DNA from 3 places in the Paenibacillus sp. FSL R7-0652 genome. Region 1 is predicted to be linked to each of the others. Evidence: riboswitches for the same ligand, from Rfam matches in the RefSeq annotation. Region 1 holds a riboswitch; each other region holds the start of a gene.
The links. A riboswitch is a leader RNA that binds a small molecule or an ion and turns the genes downstream of it on or off. The one in region 1 is predicted to bind S-adenosylmethionine.

Region 1 (5,902 bases):
TGCCATCACGCACTACTGTGCTTCGGTGGGAATTCGTGATCTGTTCAAAGCTAAAAAGATGCGCACCATTATGTACGTACTTCTGCCGTTCATCTATTTGGCAGCCATGATACCTAAAAATGTATATGAAACCTTTGCACTTGGTGACATGCTGGGCAATGTGTCTGTCGTGTTGTTTGCTATTATGCCCCTGGTACTGCTGCTGCTGAGCATTATTCGCAAAAAAGGAGGTAAACAAGCATGATCTCACTCCGTATGTGGCTGCGTATCATCTCGGCATTATTAATTCTCAGTCTGATCTCGGGATGCTGGAGCAGCCGGGAGATTGAAGAGTTGAGTCTGTATGTCGGTCTCGGAATTGATGTTGGAGAGGAAACCGAATTTGAGAAGATTATATCCGCTCAGGGAGGACGCTATCCCAAAGAAGACAATGTCACGGCAACCGTTCAGATTGCTCCAGGGAAATCCAGCGGTCAGCAGAGTGAACAGGGAGGTTCACCTTCAGCGGGGAAATCCTCTTACTCCAACGAACGACTTACGGGGGACTCCATGCTTCAGATTTTTCGTCAATTTTCCCTGCGTAGAGATCGTCCGCTTATTGGACATCATCTGAAAGTGATCGTCATCTCCAAGGATATCGCTAAAAAATTCGGGTTGAAACAGCTGCTTGATTTTGTGCTCCGGGATAACGATATTCGCCCAAACTGTCTTGTGCTGATCAGTCATCAACGAGCATTGGATGTACTCACATCGAGAGATCCTTCCCGGATTCCAGCCTTCTATCTCACGGGAATTATGAACAACTCCTATATATCCAATAAAATATTGGAGCCTGTTTCCCTTGCCAAACTGGATGCACAGATGCAGTCCGGGTCCAGCTTCCTGCTGCAAAATGTACTCAATGCAGAGGGAGAGGATAAGTTTTCCGGGGGCAGCATATTTGCAGCTAAAACAACGAAATTTGTGGGAGAGCTCAGCCAAACCGATCTTGAGGCTTTGTCATGGATTATTCCCGATCAACACGGAGGTCTCATAAAGACATACAGTAAAGAAGGCTTCACGATTCTTTATGAGATTAAGAAAAAAAAGATAAAAATCATTCCAAAGGTGGTCGGAGGCGACATATCGTTCCACGTCAAGGCAGAGTCCGAAGGCTGGTTAATGGAGGACTGGCGTGCTCCTGAAAAAGAAGAGAAGGGAGCTTATTTGAAGGAACTGGAAAAGGATTTTGCCAAGATCGTGGACCAACAGATTGACCAGATGCTTTACAAACTCCAGCATACCTATAAGGCTGACGTTGCCGGTTTTCGGGACAGCATCCGCATCCATTACCCCAAAACATGGAAGAAGGTTAAAGACAACTGGGATGAGGTGTTTGCGACAGTGCCCATTACGTATGAGATCAAAACGAGTGTGGTGAACCCGGGATCTTCTACAGAATAATTTGATGCATGTATGACTGTACGGAGATGCTGGTATTTAAATGTTGACACATCAGGCGTCAATCGATATAGTTATACAAAATCATTTTCTTATCCAGAGAGGTGGAGGGACTGGCCCTTAGAAACCTCAGCAGCAGATCTGAAGGATACTGTGCTAATTCCAGCGGGTGAAAGCCTGATAGATAGGAGCGTTTGTTTTTATTTGTCAGCAGCGGCGCACTCTTCGGAAAGAGTGGGTCTTTTTTGTTTGTTCTGGATGAAGAAGCAGGGAGCAGGTCATATGGAGAACAGCAGCGATAAAGGTCAATTTCAGCGAAAAATGAAAACAAGGCATGTGGTCATGCTCTCCCTTGGCGGCGTCATCGGAACTGGGCTGTTCCTCAGCTCGGGGTATACCATTCAACAGGCCGGACCCCTTGGAACGATTCTGTCTTATCTGATTGGCGCATTGGTGGTCTATCTGGTGATGCTCTGCCTTGGCGAACTGTCAGTTCATATGCCCGAGACAGGAGCATTCCACAGTTATGCAGCCAAATATATCGGACCAGCTACAGGGTATACTGTGGCATGGCTTTACTGGCTCACCTGGACCGTGGCGCTGGGTTCGGAATTCACAGCCGCCGGGCTGCTTATGCAGCGCTGGTTTCCGTCCGTGAACGTCTGGATCTGGAGTGCACTGTTTGCCTTGATGATATTCCTGTTTAATGCGTTCACGGTCAAACTTTTTGCAGAATCGGAATTCTGGTTCTCCCTGGTAAAGGTGATGACGATTATCATCTTTATTATTCTTGGCGGGGCCGCCATGTTTGGTATCATTCCCATGGCGGATGCTGCACCGGCTCCGTTCTTCTCTAACATTACCGCATCAGGGTGGTTTCCCCATGGCGCGACTGCAATTCTGATGACGATGCTGGCTGTCAATTTTGCCTTCTCGGGTACGGAACTGATTGGAATCGCCGCAGGTGAGACGGAAAATCCGGAAAAAACGATTCCGAAAGCCATCCATACCACGTTGTGGCGCCTGATCATTTTCTTTATCGGGACCATTGTCATACTGTCTGCATTACTGCCGATGTCGGATGCGAGTGTGCTGGAAAGTCCATTTGTGGCTGTCATGGAGCGGGTTGGTGTCCCGTATGCGGCGGACATTATGAATTTTGTCATTTTAACGGCAATTCTGTCAGCGGCCAACTCGGGACTGTATGCTTCCTCACGGATGCTCTGGTCACTGGCAGATAAAAAGACGATTTCTCCATGGTTTGCCCGCCTGACGAAAAGCGGAGTACCGTTCAATGCGCTTGTGCTCAGCATGGCTGGCGGCGCCTTGGCTTTACTGTCCAGCATCATTGCACCCGGGACGGTCTATATTACACTTGTCTCCATCTCGGGTCTTGCGGTAGTGGCGGTGTGGATGAGCATCAGCGCATCCCAGTACATGTTCCGCAGACAGTACCTTCGGGAAGGGCATGACGTGAAAAATCTCGTTTACCGCACGCCGCTGTATCCCATAGTACCTGTCGTTTCATTTTTGTTGTGTCTGGCTTCTTGTATAGGTATAGCTTTTGATCCGACGCAGCGGATTGCTCTGTACTGTGGTATCCCATTTATTATTTTATGTTATATCGTGTATTATTGGACGGATCGTACGAAGAAGAAAAGAGGGCTGACTTCATGAATCAATCACAATCACAACAACAAACGGATTCCATAAATGGCATACAGCAAATTCTGAACGAATATCCGGTCATGATTCTGGATGGTGCGCTGGCAACGGAGCTTGAACAGCATGGTTGTGATCTGGATGACCCGCTGTGGTCTGCACGTGTGCTGCTGGAGAACCCGGATGTCATCGTGCAGGTGCATGCTGATTATTTCCGTGCTGGAGCAGATTGTGCAATCACCTCCAGTTATCAGGCATCCGTAGAAGGTTTCCGCAAGCGCGGAATCGAAGAGCGACCTGCACTGGACCTGATTCGCAAAACGGTAGAGCTGGCTGCCCAGGCGAGAGATGAGATGTGGGCAGAAGTACAGGCCAGTGGAGCGGGCACCCGGCGTCCGAAGCCGATCGTTGCCGGTTCTGTTGGCCCTTACGGTGCCTATCTGGCGGATGGTTCGGAGTATGTGGGACATTATGGCGTATCGGATGAAACGTTGGCGGCACTCCATCGTCCGCGCATGGCAGCGCTGATTGAAGCGGGAGCAGACATCTTGGCCTTTGAGACCATCCCTTCACTACAGGAAGCACGGGTGCTGGTCGAACTGCTTAAAGAGTTCCCGGATGCGTATGCCTGGCTTTCTTTTTCCTTAAAAGATGGAACAAGCATCAGCGAAGGAACACCGCTTGAGGTATGTGCACAAACCTTCGGCTCCGAGCCGCAGATTGCGGCAATCGGCCTGAATTGCGCTCCGATGGAAGTGGTCACGGAAGCCGTCGGTATACTGCATCGTGCCAGCGATAAACCTGTGATCATATACCCGAATTCGGGTGAGATTTACGATGCTGAGACGAAAACATGGAGCGGCCAGGGTTCCTGCAGCAGTATGAAAGATTCATCTGAGGCATGGGTTGAGGCAGGTGCCCGAATAATTGGAGGATGCTGCCGTACCACACCGCATCAGATTGGCGAACTCGCGAAAAAGTGGCGGGGCCAAGGCTAGGGATAAGATAAGAATTAGGAATTTGCCGTACAGGGCGAGCAGAAGGATATGAATATAGATAAGAACAGAAACAGCCCTTCCTATCTGGTGTGATAGGCAAGGGCTGTTTTAGGTTGTTATCCCTGCAAAGGCCGTAATTGCTACACATGTTCGAGATCATCGATCGGTTCATGCTGTCTCGATCTCTGGTACTCTGCCGGAGATACGCCAAAATGCGCCCGAAACACCCTATGGAAGTAAGAGTAGCTTGCAAAACCGCAGGATTCAGCGATATGCTCCAGTGTCATTTCGCTGTATTTCATACGCTCCAGGGCTGCATTCAGACGGATTTCAATAGCATACTGGATCATGGTTTGATTATAGTGTTCCTTGAATAAACGCACGGCCCGGGACAGACTGAGTCCGGCATAACGGGCAGCCTCCTCCAGTTTAAATGTAACGGTGGCATGTTCTTCGATAAAACGCTTCAGCTTAAGTGCTGAGGAGACGGCCCGGTCCGTCTGGATATTCTCCGTAATGGCCCGGTCAATGTACAGGCATAACCCCCGCAGCAGTGCATCCTTCAGCTCCGCGTTCTCTTCCAGCGGCCCGCGCCGTTTTTCCAGGAGCATATTGCGCCACAGGCTGATTAATTTGTCATCCAGACCAATACGACTTACGGTCGGACGCTGCTGGCGTTTCCACCACTTTTCAATCCAGCGCCCTTCACAGAATAGATAGTAGTCACCGCTGGACAATCGTCCTTCCTTATGCGGTTCATCTACGACAAGGCGGTAATCATCCCCGGGTTTAAGCAAAAGCAAATCACCGCTGCTCATGCGGAATTCCTCTTCCTGTACATATACTTTGCACGAGCCTTCCGTCTGCAAGCGGAACAGATAGGTGGACAGCTCGCCTTTCATATTATGGGTGAATGCCTTGTAATGATAGGAGTAGTCACAGATCAATACGGATGTGTCCAATGTATCCAAAGATGTCGCCTCCCATACGCTCGCGCTGTTAACCAGCGGATGATAGTGCTGCTCATGTGCAGCCATGCCAGAATTCATGAGATAAATCAGGGTCGAAATAAAATTTGATCAGATAGTTCATGTTCTGACTATATTGTATATGTTCATTCTAGCCTGTTTTGCGTTAGGATGATACCAGATAGAGCAATGCAAGCAAATTTGAGAGCAGAGGAGTATCTGTCATGAAAAAATTGAACATTGGTTTGCAACTTTTTACACTCCGTGATGAAACTGCAGCAGATTTTCGTGGTACACTGCGCAAAGTGGCCGCGCTTGGATATGAAGGCGTAGAATTTGCCGGATATGGCGACATTCCAGCAGAGGAAATGAAAGCGCTGCTAGATGAGCTTGGTCTGAAAGGTTTCAGCAGCCACGTGTCCCTTCATGCGATGCGAGAAGACCTGCAAAAACAAATCGACTACCTGAAAACGATTGGTGCACAATATATGATCTGCCCATATCTGATGCCGGAGGATCGCCCGGACAATGCAGAGGGCTGGACAAAGCTGTTTGAAGAACTGCAGCAGTATGGAGCCGAAGCGGCAAAACAAGGTTTGATCTTCGGTTACCACAACCATGACTTTGAATTCCATGGTCGGGTTGGGGACGCAAATGCTTTTGATGCCATGTTTGCTCAAACGACACCTGAAGCAGTACAAGTGGAAATGGATGTATGTTGGGTTCAATTTGCGGGACAAAATCCGATCGAGTATATTAATAAATATGCGGGACGTTTGCCGCTGCTTCACTTGAAAGATTTCAGTAAAGACGAGCAGGGTCAGATGAAAACAC
Region 2 (5,902 bases), 300 kb from region 1:
CTTCTGGTGGAAGTCATGAATGGACACCCTTTCATGAGAAACTGTTTGATATGCCAGAACTTGTGGTTATTCTAAGTATGCGCTGAACATTTGACTTCCAATCACCAATTTGCTTCACTTAGATGGAGACAAGGTACAGAAAGGGAGATGTGACAATGGAACAGATTACATCCAAACCGGAATTTGATGTAGCGATTCAATCGCCGCGTTTGACAGTGGCCGTATTCAAGGCAGACTGGTGTGGGGACTGCAAATACATCGATCCGTTTATGCCTGAGGTGGAAACGAAGTATTCACGTAATCTTACACTCATTGAAGTGGACGTTGACCAGGTAGGTACAGTGAGTCAGGAACAAAATATTTTGGGCATCCCAAGCTTCGTAGCTTACACGGACGGACGGGAATTAGTGCGTTATGTGAACAAACTGCGCAAGTCGAGAGAAGAGATCGAACAGTTTCTGGACCGTGCAGTAGAGGTATACAATACGATTCACAAGTAAGGTAGTTAAGGATACAACCCAACCCTTATATGTTGGAAGATTGTTGAGCATAATTTAGAAAATAAAACTCCAATATTTAGGGTAGATGATTAGAATGTTTGTGAAGCGTTTATCAATTTTTTGCAAAAACATGGCTGTCAATTAAGCTCTAATCTGGGCTTAAGACAGCCTTTTCTGTTCTAATAAGACAATCACAATTTTTACATAATATAAATCTGCCAGCCTTATAGAGCAGTGCAATCTCATGCAGCTCTCAGGAACGGCTGGGCTCGGCTTCATGAAAAAGGGGGGGGCGGCCGTATGCTGCCGTATCGAAATCCCTTCAAATTTTTCCAAGAGTTTAGTATAATGACCTGCGGGTCAAAATGGTATCAGACGTTAACATTTTGTCACAAAGCGCTGCGTCAATGAGGAATTTATCCGGTATAATGAATTTAGTTGTGAAATTAGTGTCAAAGTGCAGAACAAGCACTGCATAAGTATCGTACTAGTGCTGCTAAGCAGCATACAAGTACCGGATAAACAATGCAGCTGATTTTGTACTCAAGCAATGAAGTTAATAACATCATCAAGCGAAGAATTCCTTTCGCCAATCTAAACCAACAGCGGGTGAGAAAAAATTGAAACACTTAACATTGTTTAAATGGTTAACCGTATTAACCTGTCTTGTGATGTTCCTGGCTACCTTTGGCGGCGGGATCGTAACCAAAACAGAATCGGGCCTTGGCTGTGGTACACAATGGCCTTTATGTAACGGAAAACTCGTGCCAGCTCATACTGTTGCCTCTCTGATCGAATATTCCCACCGTGCAGTCAGTGCACTGGCAGGACTGTTGTCCATCGCTTCGTTTGTGGCCTTCTTACGATTTGGCAAGCAGCGCCGGGATCTGCAGCTGTTCTCTTTCCTAACGCTTTTGTTTGTCATCATTCAGGGAATTATGGGGGCTTTTGCGGTTGTATTCTCGCAATCGTCGGCGGTCATGGCCCTTCACTTTGGATTCGCGCTAATTGCCTTCGCAAGTTCGTTAATGATGGCTCTCGGGATTCGGCAGGAAGCGAGATATGGAGGTCTGGAACGTCTGAACCAATATCCTCGCGTCAGCAGGGGATTCCGCAATTTGGTCTGGTTTTCAACTATTTATACGTACCTGGTGGTATATACCGGAGCATTCGTGAGCCATACGGACTCAGCCGGAGGTTGTTCCGGATTCCCCCTTTGTAACGGACAGATCGTTCCAGAGCTCTCCGGCGGGGTAGCTGTTGCGTTTGCCCATCGTCTGGCAGCTGTATCACTTGTTATTGTTATTGCTATTCTGGGGCATTTTGCTTATCGTAAACACCCTGATAACCGTGAACTGCGGACACTTGGTGTACTATCTGTAGTCTTGATTCTGTTACAAGTGGTCATCGGTATGTTCATGATGTGGACGATCAGCCGCCCAGAGGTTTACATGTTTGTGGCGCTGGCACATATGCTGGACATTGCCATACTCTTCGGGATTTTGACCTATATGAGTTTCCTTGTGTACAAGCTCCATCGACCGGTTAACCGGTTCTAAAAGGTTTTTTCGCTACAAATAGTGATGCTGTATAATGCATCAATAACTGTACTGGATTTTGCTGTAAAGTCCACCATCCGGTGATGTACATCATTGGATAGGTGGACTTTTGTTTGATGTTTGAGGCTGCAGGGCAACCTAAACGAAGCTGTAATGATGATGGAATTCGGGAACTTTTGCTTCGGCCTTCAGCAGTTGATCAGCTGTGACGATATATATTTTGTAGGATCAGCGAGAAAGAGGAGGGCATCTATGCTGCGAACTTTACTTGGTGAAAAGCCCCGGGTTAATCAGGGATTATTGAAGGAAGCTATGGATACTATGGCATTTACGCTGGAATCTTTTGAGCGGCAGATGCATGTGGATCATGACCCGAATCATGACTATCGGAAATTGTATGTATGGACTCAAGGACTGATCTCCTCGTTGGATGAACTGGAGCAGAGCTGTTTTGCTGCAGCCCATTTTCGTCAAAAAGTGGTGGCCGGTTCCACGGAAGATATGAGTGCAGCGGAAAAAGCGGAGTATGCTCGTTATGTTTATTTTTACAAAGACGCGTTCATAAGATGTTTCGCGATTTTGGACAAATTGGGCACCGTATTAAATGAAATTTTTCAATTGAATACGTCCAAAACGAAGGTGCATTTCTCGTATTATACCGTTCTGAGGCAGTTTGATTATCACCGGGAGCATCATGCATTGGCACTGCAGCTCATTCAGATTAAGGATAAATACCGTGAACCGATGAGCCGTCTGCGTAAGCGGCGTAATATGGAGATACATTATATGAATTCTGAGATGCAGGATGATTTGTGGCAGCTGCATCAAACGATGCAGGGGAAGGTGAAGCTGGAGGATCTGGATCAGCATCTGCTTGAGATGCAGCAGGGTGTGGATATGGTCTGTGAAACGCTGCATACAGCGTATCGATACATCAATAAAATTTGGCGTAAGCAGGGTGCGAGACGTTAATGGCATGACAGACTCCGAAAATAATACCATTTGACAAATCGGAATAGTTTGACTATACTGAGTTTCAGATCGAAACATACATGGAATCGTGTCTGTAATTAAGCATTTAATGCAGTTCGCTCATTATATATGATGAACTACATGAACCTATATAATTCTACAACTGTATATTTCTCTTATCGAGAGTGGCGGAGGGACAGGCCCGATGAAGCCCGGCAACCGATCTGCGATGATGGACTTTAATGTCTCTTATTTCAGGTGTTAGGTGCTAATTCCTACAGAATCATGAAGTGTGATTTTGGCAGATGAGAAGGTCATTTCACGTGAAGAGCCGTCTTTGTATCTGCAAAGGGCTCTTTTTTTGTGCTAAAAGGGGAGTTTTCCCTTCCTTCGGGTAAAGATATATGTAGGTGATGGGGAAGGAGCAGTACTATTGATTGAACTGGTTGGATTAACCAAAACATATGGCAAACGCGGGAAAACAACTACAGCGTTGTCAGAACTCAATCTGAATATCCAAAAAGGTGAAATATTCGGTGTGATCGGTCACTCGGGTGCGGGGAAAAGTACGCTGATTCGCTGTATCAACTTGCTCGAGCGGCCGACCGAGGGTGAGGTTTGGGTCGATGGCATTAACCTGACCGAGCTGAGTAAAAGCGAATTACAGCAGCAAAGACGCAGGATTGGTATGATCTTTCAGCATTTCAATCTGTTGTCTTCTGCAACGGTTTACGATAATGTTGCTTTCCCGTTAAAACTGGTGAACACCCCCAAGGAAGCGATTGATCGCAAGGTGAAGGAAATGCTGGCACTGGTTGGTCTGGAGCAGCACAGCAGTAAATATCCGGCACAGCTGTCTGGCGGACAGAAGCAGCGGGTAGGTATAGCGAGAGCTCTGGCAAGTGATCCGAGTGTACTTCTCTGCGATGAGGCAACCTCGGCACTTGATCCGCAGACAACGAATTCGATACTGAAGCTGCTTATGGATATCAACGAAAAGTACAACTTGACCATAGTACTTATTACACATGAGATGCATGTCATTCAGAATATCTGCGATCGGGTGGCGGTCATTCACCAAGGCGGCATTGTGGAACAAGGACCCGTGACAGAAGTGTTCCTGAAACCGCAGCATGCGATTACCCGGGATTTCGTCTCACGTGACAGCGAAGGCGGACTGGCACTCGAAGAAACGGTCTTAAACAGTGCCGGAACCGAACTGCCAACAGGCGTATCTTCCAAACTAGTCAAAGTATCCTTTCTTGGAAATAAAACGTATGAAGCGATTTTGTCGAGAACCGTTCGCAAAACGGGTGTGGATTTTGCCATTCTGCAGGGCACCATCTCTACGATCAAGCAGGTTCCTTATGGGCAGCTGACGGTACGTTTTGAGGGTGACTTCCCTGCGATTGAGCAGACTTTGTCTGAATTAACCGCAGAAGGACTTGATGTGGAGGTGCTGCGATAATGGATTTTTCCAAAGTACGCTGGGAAGAGGTTGGCACGGCCTCCATTGAAACCCTGCAGATTTTGGCGGCAGCAGGTTTATTTACCGTTATTCTAGGTCTCCCGCTGGGGGTAATCCTGTTTATGACGAGCCGCTCGGCATCAGCAAAATCAAGAATAACCTACATCATATTGTCCGTCATTGTAAATATTTTGCGCTCTGTACCTTTCATCATATTAATTGTTGCAATTATCCCTTTCACCCGTTCATTAGTGGGTACTGCAACCGGAGTGTTAGGTGTAATTCCACCTCTAGTTATCTCGGCCGCTCCGTATTTTGGCCGTCTAGTAGAAAATACACTTCGTGAAGTGGATCGCGGTGTCATTGAAGCGGCACAGGCAATGGGGGCATCCACAGGACAGATTGTCAGACGGGTACTTCTGCCCGAGGCTTTACCTGGCTTGCTAGCTGGAGTTACGATCACGATCGTTACATTGGTATCCTACACAGCTATGGCGGGTATGGTTGGCGGTGGAGGATTGGGAACACTGGCGATCAATTATGGGTACTACCGTTACCAGTATGAAATTATGATCATTTCCGTAGTGTTCATGATTATTCTGGTCCAGCTTTTGCAGATGGTTGGCGATCGTCTGGTTATCTATTTCACCAGGAAATAAACAGATAGATGAAAATATAATGCGAAGGGGTTTTACAGATGAAAAAATGGTCTATTGTGCTTCTGAGTCTAATGCTGATTGCAGTGCTTGCTGCTTGCGGCAACAACAAGAAATCGGACAGTGGTGCGGATAACTCCGCAGGCGCTCCGCGTACCGTCGAATTGAAAGTTGGTGCTTCACCTACACCTCATGCTGAAATTCTGGAAAGCATCAAACCTGAACTTGAAGCTCAAGGTATTCGCCTGCAGGTTGTGACGTTTAATGACTACGTGCAGCCAAATCAACAGCTTGCTGATGGTAAATTGGATGCGAACTTCTTCCAGCACCAGCCTTATCTGGACACGGAGAACAAAGAGCGCGGTTTTAATCTGGTTGCTGTAACTCCGGTTCATGTTGAACCTTTTGGCGGCTACTCCAAAAAGATCAAATCTTTGGATGAACTGAAAGATGGCGCCAAAGTAGCCATTCCGAATGATCCTTCCAATGGTGGACGCGCAATGCTGCTGCTGGCGAAAAAAGGTCTAATTACACTCAAAGACGATACGAACATCGCATCAACCAAACAGGACATTACAGCAAACCCTAAAAATCTGGATATCATTGAATTGGATGCAGCCATGATGCCTCGTCAGCTGGATGAAGCCGATCTCGTCTTTATCAATGCGAACTATGCACTGGAAGCAAACCTCAATCCGTCTAAAGACGCTTTGCTGATTGAAGACCTGCAGGGAAACCCTTATGCCA
Region 3 (5,902 bases), 2.9 Mb from region 1:
ACGCTTCTAGGATTGACGAATTTTACCAGTGTGGTATGATAGGAGTAGCAGTATAGTACGATTAATGAGGAAGCACCTCTCTTGCAGCCATTTTGCAGGAGGGGTGCTTTTTCGTGCTGTTTGGAAACAGAGAATATTTCATTAATCGTACAGGCTGAAATGTAAAAAGGAGGGAATGGTAATGGAAGTTATTTTTATGAACAAATTATCCAGAATGTCAGAGCACACTGAGGAAATTGCCCAGTTATGGATTGGCGAGGAGGAGAGCATCTGGCATTTGGGGTGGAGCCGATATGAAGCAGGGGACCGGGAGGATACGATCTGGTACGAAGGGAATTCATGGGTGGAACTGCTGCATATATATCGTCATCAGCTAGCCATGAGAATGAGCGAGGGCTACCGTCCGCTGCTGCATGGATTATATGATGAAAAAGATGATTTGAAGCAGCGCAGTTATGCGGGCCAGCGATTGCATTGTTTTAGCGAGCTGTATGGTAATGAACAGTTATATGATGATCTATGTACATGGCGACGGCAGAAAGCCGCCAGTGATCGGAAAGCTCCGTATTTTGTCGCAACGAATCGTCTGCTGCGTCTGATCAGCGCTTTTGTTCCGCAGACGATGGACGAGTTGATACAGCTTCCTGGCGTAGGGGATAGCAAAGCTGCGGAATATGGAATGGAATGGCTGGAAATGACAAGTGGCATTGAAAGATCAAGATCTTTTCCGCTGGACTGGGTATATACCGTATTGAGAGAGGACGAGTACGAAAGCTGGTTGTACAAACAGAAAGAGCAGAAATACAAGCAGGAACTGGACAAATTCGTTACACGTAAACATGTGCTGGAAGGAATGAAAGAAGGACAGACTCTGGAAGAGATTGTGAATCGCTCCGGTCTATCCCGCAGGGAGTTAATCGAACTGCTGGAGGCACTGGATCTGGAAGGGTACGACACAGATTCGCTGCTTGACGTCGAACTGGCCGTTATGCCTGAAACGGAACAAGAGGCAGTATGGAATGCCTATGAGGAACTGGGAGATGCGTTTCTGAAGCCTGTATTACATAAAGTGTATGGAGGAGAGCGTCCGGAAGGAGGGAGCCTGGAACAGGTCTATGAGCGATTACGTATGATTCGCATTCGTTTCCGCCGACACGCCGAAACCGAACGCAATGCAGGTTAGTTGGAAAGCGTTCAGAAATACACAAAAGCCGTAAAGACCAAAAAGACGAAGTCGTTCCGGGAAGGAGCGCTTCGTCTTCAACATGTATTTTGTGTCATAAGACGGATACTGCGGTCATTTCAGATCCAGTCTTTTTTGCGGAAAATAAAGAACATCGTCAGGCCGAGCGTAATCATCAGGCCAATCACCGCATAATAACCGTATTTCCAGTGCAGCTCCGGCATGTTATCAAAGTTCATTCCGTATATTCCGGTAATAACGGTCAGCGGCATGAACACGGTCGTGATGGCTGTAAACACCCGCATGATCTCGTTCGCCCGGTTCGCAATACTGGATTGATAAGCTTCTCGCAAGTTGCCCATCAGATCGCGGTAGGTTTCGAACGTTTCTGATATTTTTACGGCGTTCTCATAGATGTCACTGAAGTATTTCTGCAGCTGGTCATCAATGAGACGCAGATCTTTTTTGTTTAATGTATTGATAACCTCTTTTTGAGGTCCCAGTACCTTCTTCAGCCATAAAATCTCGCTTCGCAGCCCGATAATTTCATTCAAATGTGACTTTTTGGTATGCATTAGAATGTCTTCCTCAAGCTTTTCAATGCGAGCTTCAATTCGGTCACCAACAGTAAAGTAATTATCTACGATCAAGTCAACCAGCAGATAGAGCAGACGGTCGGGACTGCTGATCTCCTGTTCCCACAGGATCGGCTTCAATGTACGCAGTTCACTGACCTTCTGTTTGGTTACACTGATGATGAAATGTCTGCCGAGAAAGAGATTTACTGCCCGCAGGAATATTTCTTCATCATCAAAACGAATGCTGTTAATAACAATAAAATAATGATTTTCATAAATTTCGATCTTTGGGCGCTGCTCCTCATCACTCAAGCAGTCTTCCACAGCCAGATCATGCATGGAGAACAGAGGCTGCAGTACAGCCAGATCGTCCACATCCGCATCAATCCAGTAGAATCCTTCCGCTGGCGGAGTCAGCGCTTGCTGAATATCGTCCACCGGGATAAATACACCATTGTTAACCAACCGGATTTTCATGTTATCTACTCCTTCTGCACCCGCCGTCTTGGCGGATATCATCATTAATATGGGCGCAAAAGAACAGATCAGCCGGTCGGCAGCGAAGCCTGATGTATAGGTCTCCGCTTGCTTGCGTTCATCAATCTATAATCAAACGGAAAGAAACGTCCCGCTGCCGACATGCTGATGTCAATTCTCTATGCAGTTGTTCGGAATTCGACTGCCAGTTGGGCCTCGGGTCGCCATCCATTTAATATGTCACCTCTCACATAAGGGCTTATAAACACTTGTCTAGTATACCGCTGGTCCAGAGTGCTTTCAAGCGCAAAAATGTGTCTATTTCGCGCCCTGAGGCAGTGTATGACAAGGGACGATAAACGGTTACAATTTCAGGCTCGAAACCAAGCAACTGCATCTTGACGTGAGGACAGTAATGTTTTAAAGTAAAAGTTAATAAATTTGAATTAAAATTGAATACAGCGAAATCTTATCAAGAGTAGGTGGAGGGACCAGCCCGATGAAACCCGGCAACCGGCGATATACTGCACGGTGCTAATTCTTGCAGCGACCAAGCACTCCCGTAGTGCTGTTGTAACTGAGAGATGAGAGAGGCGCATATCTATTTACATATGACCTTTCTCGGAATCCGAGAAAGGTCTTTGTTATATGCCCAACTTCTCAGCAGTGATTTTCGCGGCCAATGTAATCTATGAACAAGGAGGAGTCAACTCACCATGCCAATTAAAATTCCGGACACACTACCAGCCAAAGAAGTGCTTGAAGGGGAGAATATATTCGTCATGGACGAATCATCTGCATACAAGCAGGATATTCGACCGCTCCGCATTGCGATTCTGAACCTGATGCCTACCAAAGAGACAACCGAAACGCAATTGCTCCGTTTGGTGGGTAACACTCCAATTCAGGTTGACGTGGTATTGGTACATCCCAAATCCCACACTTCCAAGAACACGTCCCAGGAATATCTCGATCTGTTCTACAAAACATTTGACGAGATTCGGCACCGTCGTTTTGACGGGATGATTATTACCGGTGCGCCAGTAGAGCAGTTGGATTTTGAAGATGTGAATTATTGGGAAGAAATTCAGGAGATTTTTGAATGGACCAAAACGAACGTGACCTCGACTATGCATATATGTTGGGCCTCACAAGCAGGTTTATACCACCATTTTGATGTACCCAAAGTTCCCTTGGCTGAAAAGTGTTTTGGCGTATTTCCACACACGATCAGCAAACCCCATGTTCCGCTGCTGCGTGGATTTGATGAAGTGTTTAACGTTCCCCACTCTCGTCACACGGAGGTAAGAAGAGAGGATATCGAGAAGAACGATAAGCTCGACATTTTAGCTGAATCGGAAGAAGCAGGCGTATTCCTGGTTGCGACCAAAGACGGCAAGCAAATTTTTGCTACAGGACATGCCGAGTATGACCCGTTCTCATTGAAATGGGAGTATGACCGTGATGCTGCCAAAGGAATGGATATCGCACTGCCGAAGTATTATTACCCTAATGATGATCCTAGCCGGATTCCTCCGGCAACATGGCGTGCGCATGCTAACTTATTATTCTCTAACTGGCTCAATTACTATGTGTATCAAGAAACACCTTACGATATTGGACCGCAAATCTAATCGAGATTACAGGAGGATGCAGTAATGGAAGATAACAAGTTGAAAATTGAAAGCCGTTTAGCACAAATCGGGTCCATCAATGAACCGGTCACCGGGGCCGTGAACTTTCCGATCTATCAATCCACTGCGTTCCGTCACCCAAAATTGGGACAAAGCACGGGATTTGATTACATCCGTACAACAAATCCGACGCGCAAAGTGCTTGAGGAAGCCGCTGCTGCTCTGGAGTCCGGTGATGCAGGTTTTGCCTGCAGCTCGGGTATGGCCGCGCTGCAAACAATCTTTGCGATGTTTAGCCAAGGGGACCACCTGATTGTTTCCCTGGATCTGTATGGTGGTACATATCGCCTGTTGGAACGAATTTTGTCCCGGTTTGGTGTAACTGCAAGCTATGTAGATACGAATGATCTTACAGCGCTGGAAGACATCCGTCAGCCGAATACAAAAGCGGTATTTATCGAGACACCAACGAACCCGCTCATGATGATTACGGACATACAAGCTGTTGCTTCTTGGGCCAAAACACACAACTTGCTAACCATCGTGGACAATACGCTGCTGACCCCATTCTTCCAGCGTCCGATCGAACTTGGCGCAGATATCATCATCCATAGTGCGACCAAATATCTGGGTGGGCATAATGATGTGCTTGCCGGATTGATTATTACCAAAGGGGAAGCCTTGTCTGAAGAGATGGCCTTCCTTCATAACTCCATTGGTGCCGTGTTATCACCGAATGATTCCTACCAATTGATGAAAGGCATGAAAACACTTGCCCTTCGTATGGAACGTCATGAGTATAACGCGCTTACCATTGCGAAGTTCCTTCTGGAGCATCCGGCTGTTGCCGAAGTGTTTCATCCGGGGTTGTCTGATCATCCGGGATATGAGATTCAGCAGAAGCAGTCTTCGGGAAATACAGGCATTTTCTCGTTCAAAGTGAAAGACGCACGTTATGTTGAGCCGCTGCTGCGCCATATCAAATTAATTGCATTTGCTGAAAGTCTTGGGGGTGTAGAGTCACTCATGACGTATCCTGCGGTGCAGACCCACGCGGATATTCCACATGAAATTCGTGATGCTGTAGGTGTGGATGATCGCCTGCTTCGGTTCTCGGTAGGCATTGAACATGCGGAAGATTTGATTGCAGACCTGAACGCTGCACTGCTGGCCGCACAGCAGGAAGTTGAAGGAGGCGTAACCTCATGAGTGAATCGAGCAACCATAAGCCGAGTACGTCGGAGCTGAAGTTTGATACCAAACTGCTTCACTTTGGAGATGAGATTGACAAGACGACGGGTGCGTCGAGTGTGCCGATCTATCAGGCTTCTACATTCCATCACTTTGATATTTTTAATCCGCCGCAGCATGATTACAGCCGTTCAGGTAATCCAACCCGTCAAGCTTTGGAAGATTACATTGCACTGCTTGAAGGCGGGGTACGCGGATTTGCCTATTCTACAGGGATGTCTGCCATATCCAGTGTGTTCATGATGTTCTCCGCAGGGGATCATATCATTGTAACGGAAGATGTATACGGCGGTACATATCGTCTGCTGACTACGATACTAAGCCGGATGCAGATTGAGACTACCTTTGTGGATATGACCAGCATTGAGGAAGTCAAGGCAGCGATCAAGCCGAACACCAAAGCTGTGTATATGGAGACACCATCCAACCCGACCCTGAGAATTACGGATATTGTGGCGGTAACGTCATGGTCGAAGGAACATGATCTGATTACCATTTTGGATAACACGTTCATGACACCGTACTATCAGCGTCCGATTGAGCTTGGTGTAGATATCGTTGTACATAGTGCTACGAAGTTTCTAGGTGGTCACAGCGATGTGCTGGCGGGTCTGGCTGTTGCACGTACAGACGAACTGGGAAGACAGCTGAAACAGCTGCAAAACGGGCTCGGTACCGTTCTCGGAGCACAGGAATCCTGGCTTCTGATGCGCGGTATGAAAACACTTGGTGCACGTATGGCTCATAGTGAGCAGAGTACGGCTAAACTGGCTGGCTGG

Region 2: linked by a shared signal. The riboswitch ahead of MKY97_RS23765 (methionine ABC transporter ATP-binding protein) and the one ahead of mmuP (S-methylmethionine permease) in region 1 are both predicted to bind S-adenosylmethionine.
Region 3: linked by a shared signal. The riboswitch ahead of metA (homoserine O-succinyltransferase) and the one ahead of mmuP (S-methylmethionine permease) in region 1 are both predicted to bind S-adenosylmethionine.

Annotation. Positions count from the first base shown of each region.
Region 1 is NZ_CP152001.1:5,716,380-5,722,281, reverse strand. It holds gene MKY97_RS25130 (spore germination protein) at 1-244, shown strand, start outside; gene MKY97_RS25125 (Ger(x)C family spore germination protein) at 241-1,443, shown strand; SAM riboswitch class I at 1,530-1,631, shown strand; gene mmuP (S-methylmethionine permease) at 1,723-3,117, shown strand; gene mmuM (homocysteine S-methyltransferase) at 3,114-4,100, shown strand; gene MKY97_RS25110 (AraC family transcriptional regulator) at 4,241-5,062, opposite strand; gene MKY97_RS25105 (sugar phosphate isomerase/epimerase) at 5,293-5,902, shown strand, end outside.
Region 2 is NZ_CP152001.1:5,415,594-5,421,495, reverse strand. It holds gene MKY97_RS23785 (DUF2515 family protein) at 1-17, opposite strand, end outside; gene MKY97_RS23780 (thioredoxin family protein) at 156-500, shown strand; gene MKY97_RS23775 (heme A synthase) at 1,121-2,059, shown strand; gene MKY97_RS23770 (Cthe_2314 family HEPN domain-containing protein) at 2,312-3,031, shown strand; SAM riboswitch class I at 3,205-3,343, shown strand; gene MKY97_RS23765 (methionine ABC transporter ATP-binding protein) at 3,465-4,499, shown strand; gene MKY97_RS23760 (methionine ABC transporter permease) at 4,499-5,158, shown strand; gene MKY97_RS23755 (MetQ/NlpA family ABC transporter substrate-binding protein) at 5,197-5,902, shown strand, end outside.
Region 3 is NZ_CP152001.1:1,928,447-1,934,348, forward strand. It holds gene MKY97_RS08885 (ROK family protein) at 1-1, shown strand, start outside; gene MKY97_RS08890 (HRDC domain-containing protein) at 182-1,183, shown strand; gene corA (magnesium/cobalt transporter CorA) at 1,303-2,238, opposite strand; SAM riboswitch class I at 2,705-2,829, shown strand; gene metA (homoserine O-succinyltransferase) at 2,955-3,872, shown strand; gene MKY97_RS08905 (aminotransferase class I/II-fold pyridoxal phosphate-dependent enzyme) at 3,897-5,081, shown strand; gene MKY97_RS08910 (aminotransferase class I/II-fold pyridoxal phosphate-dependent enzyme) at 5,078-5,902, shown strand, end outside.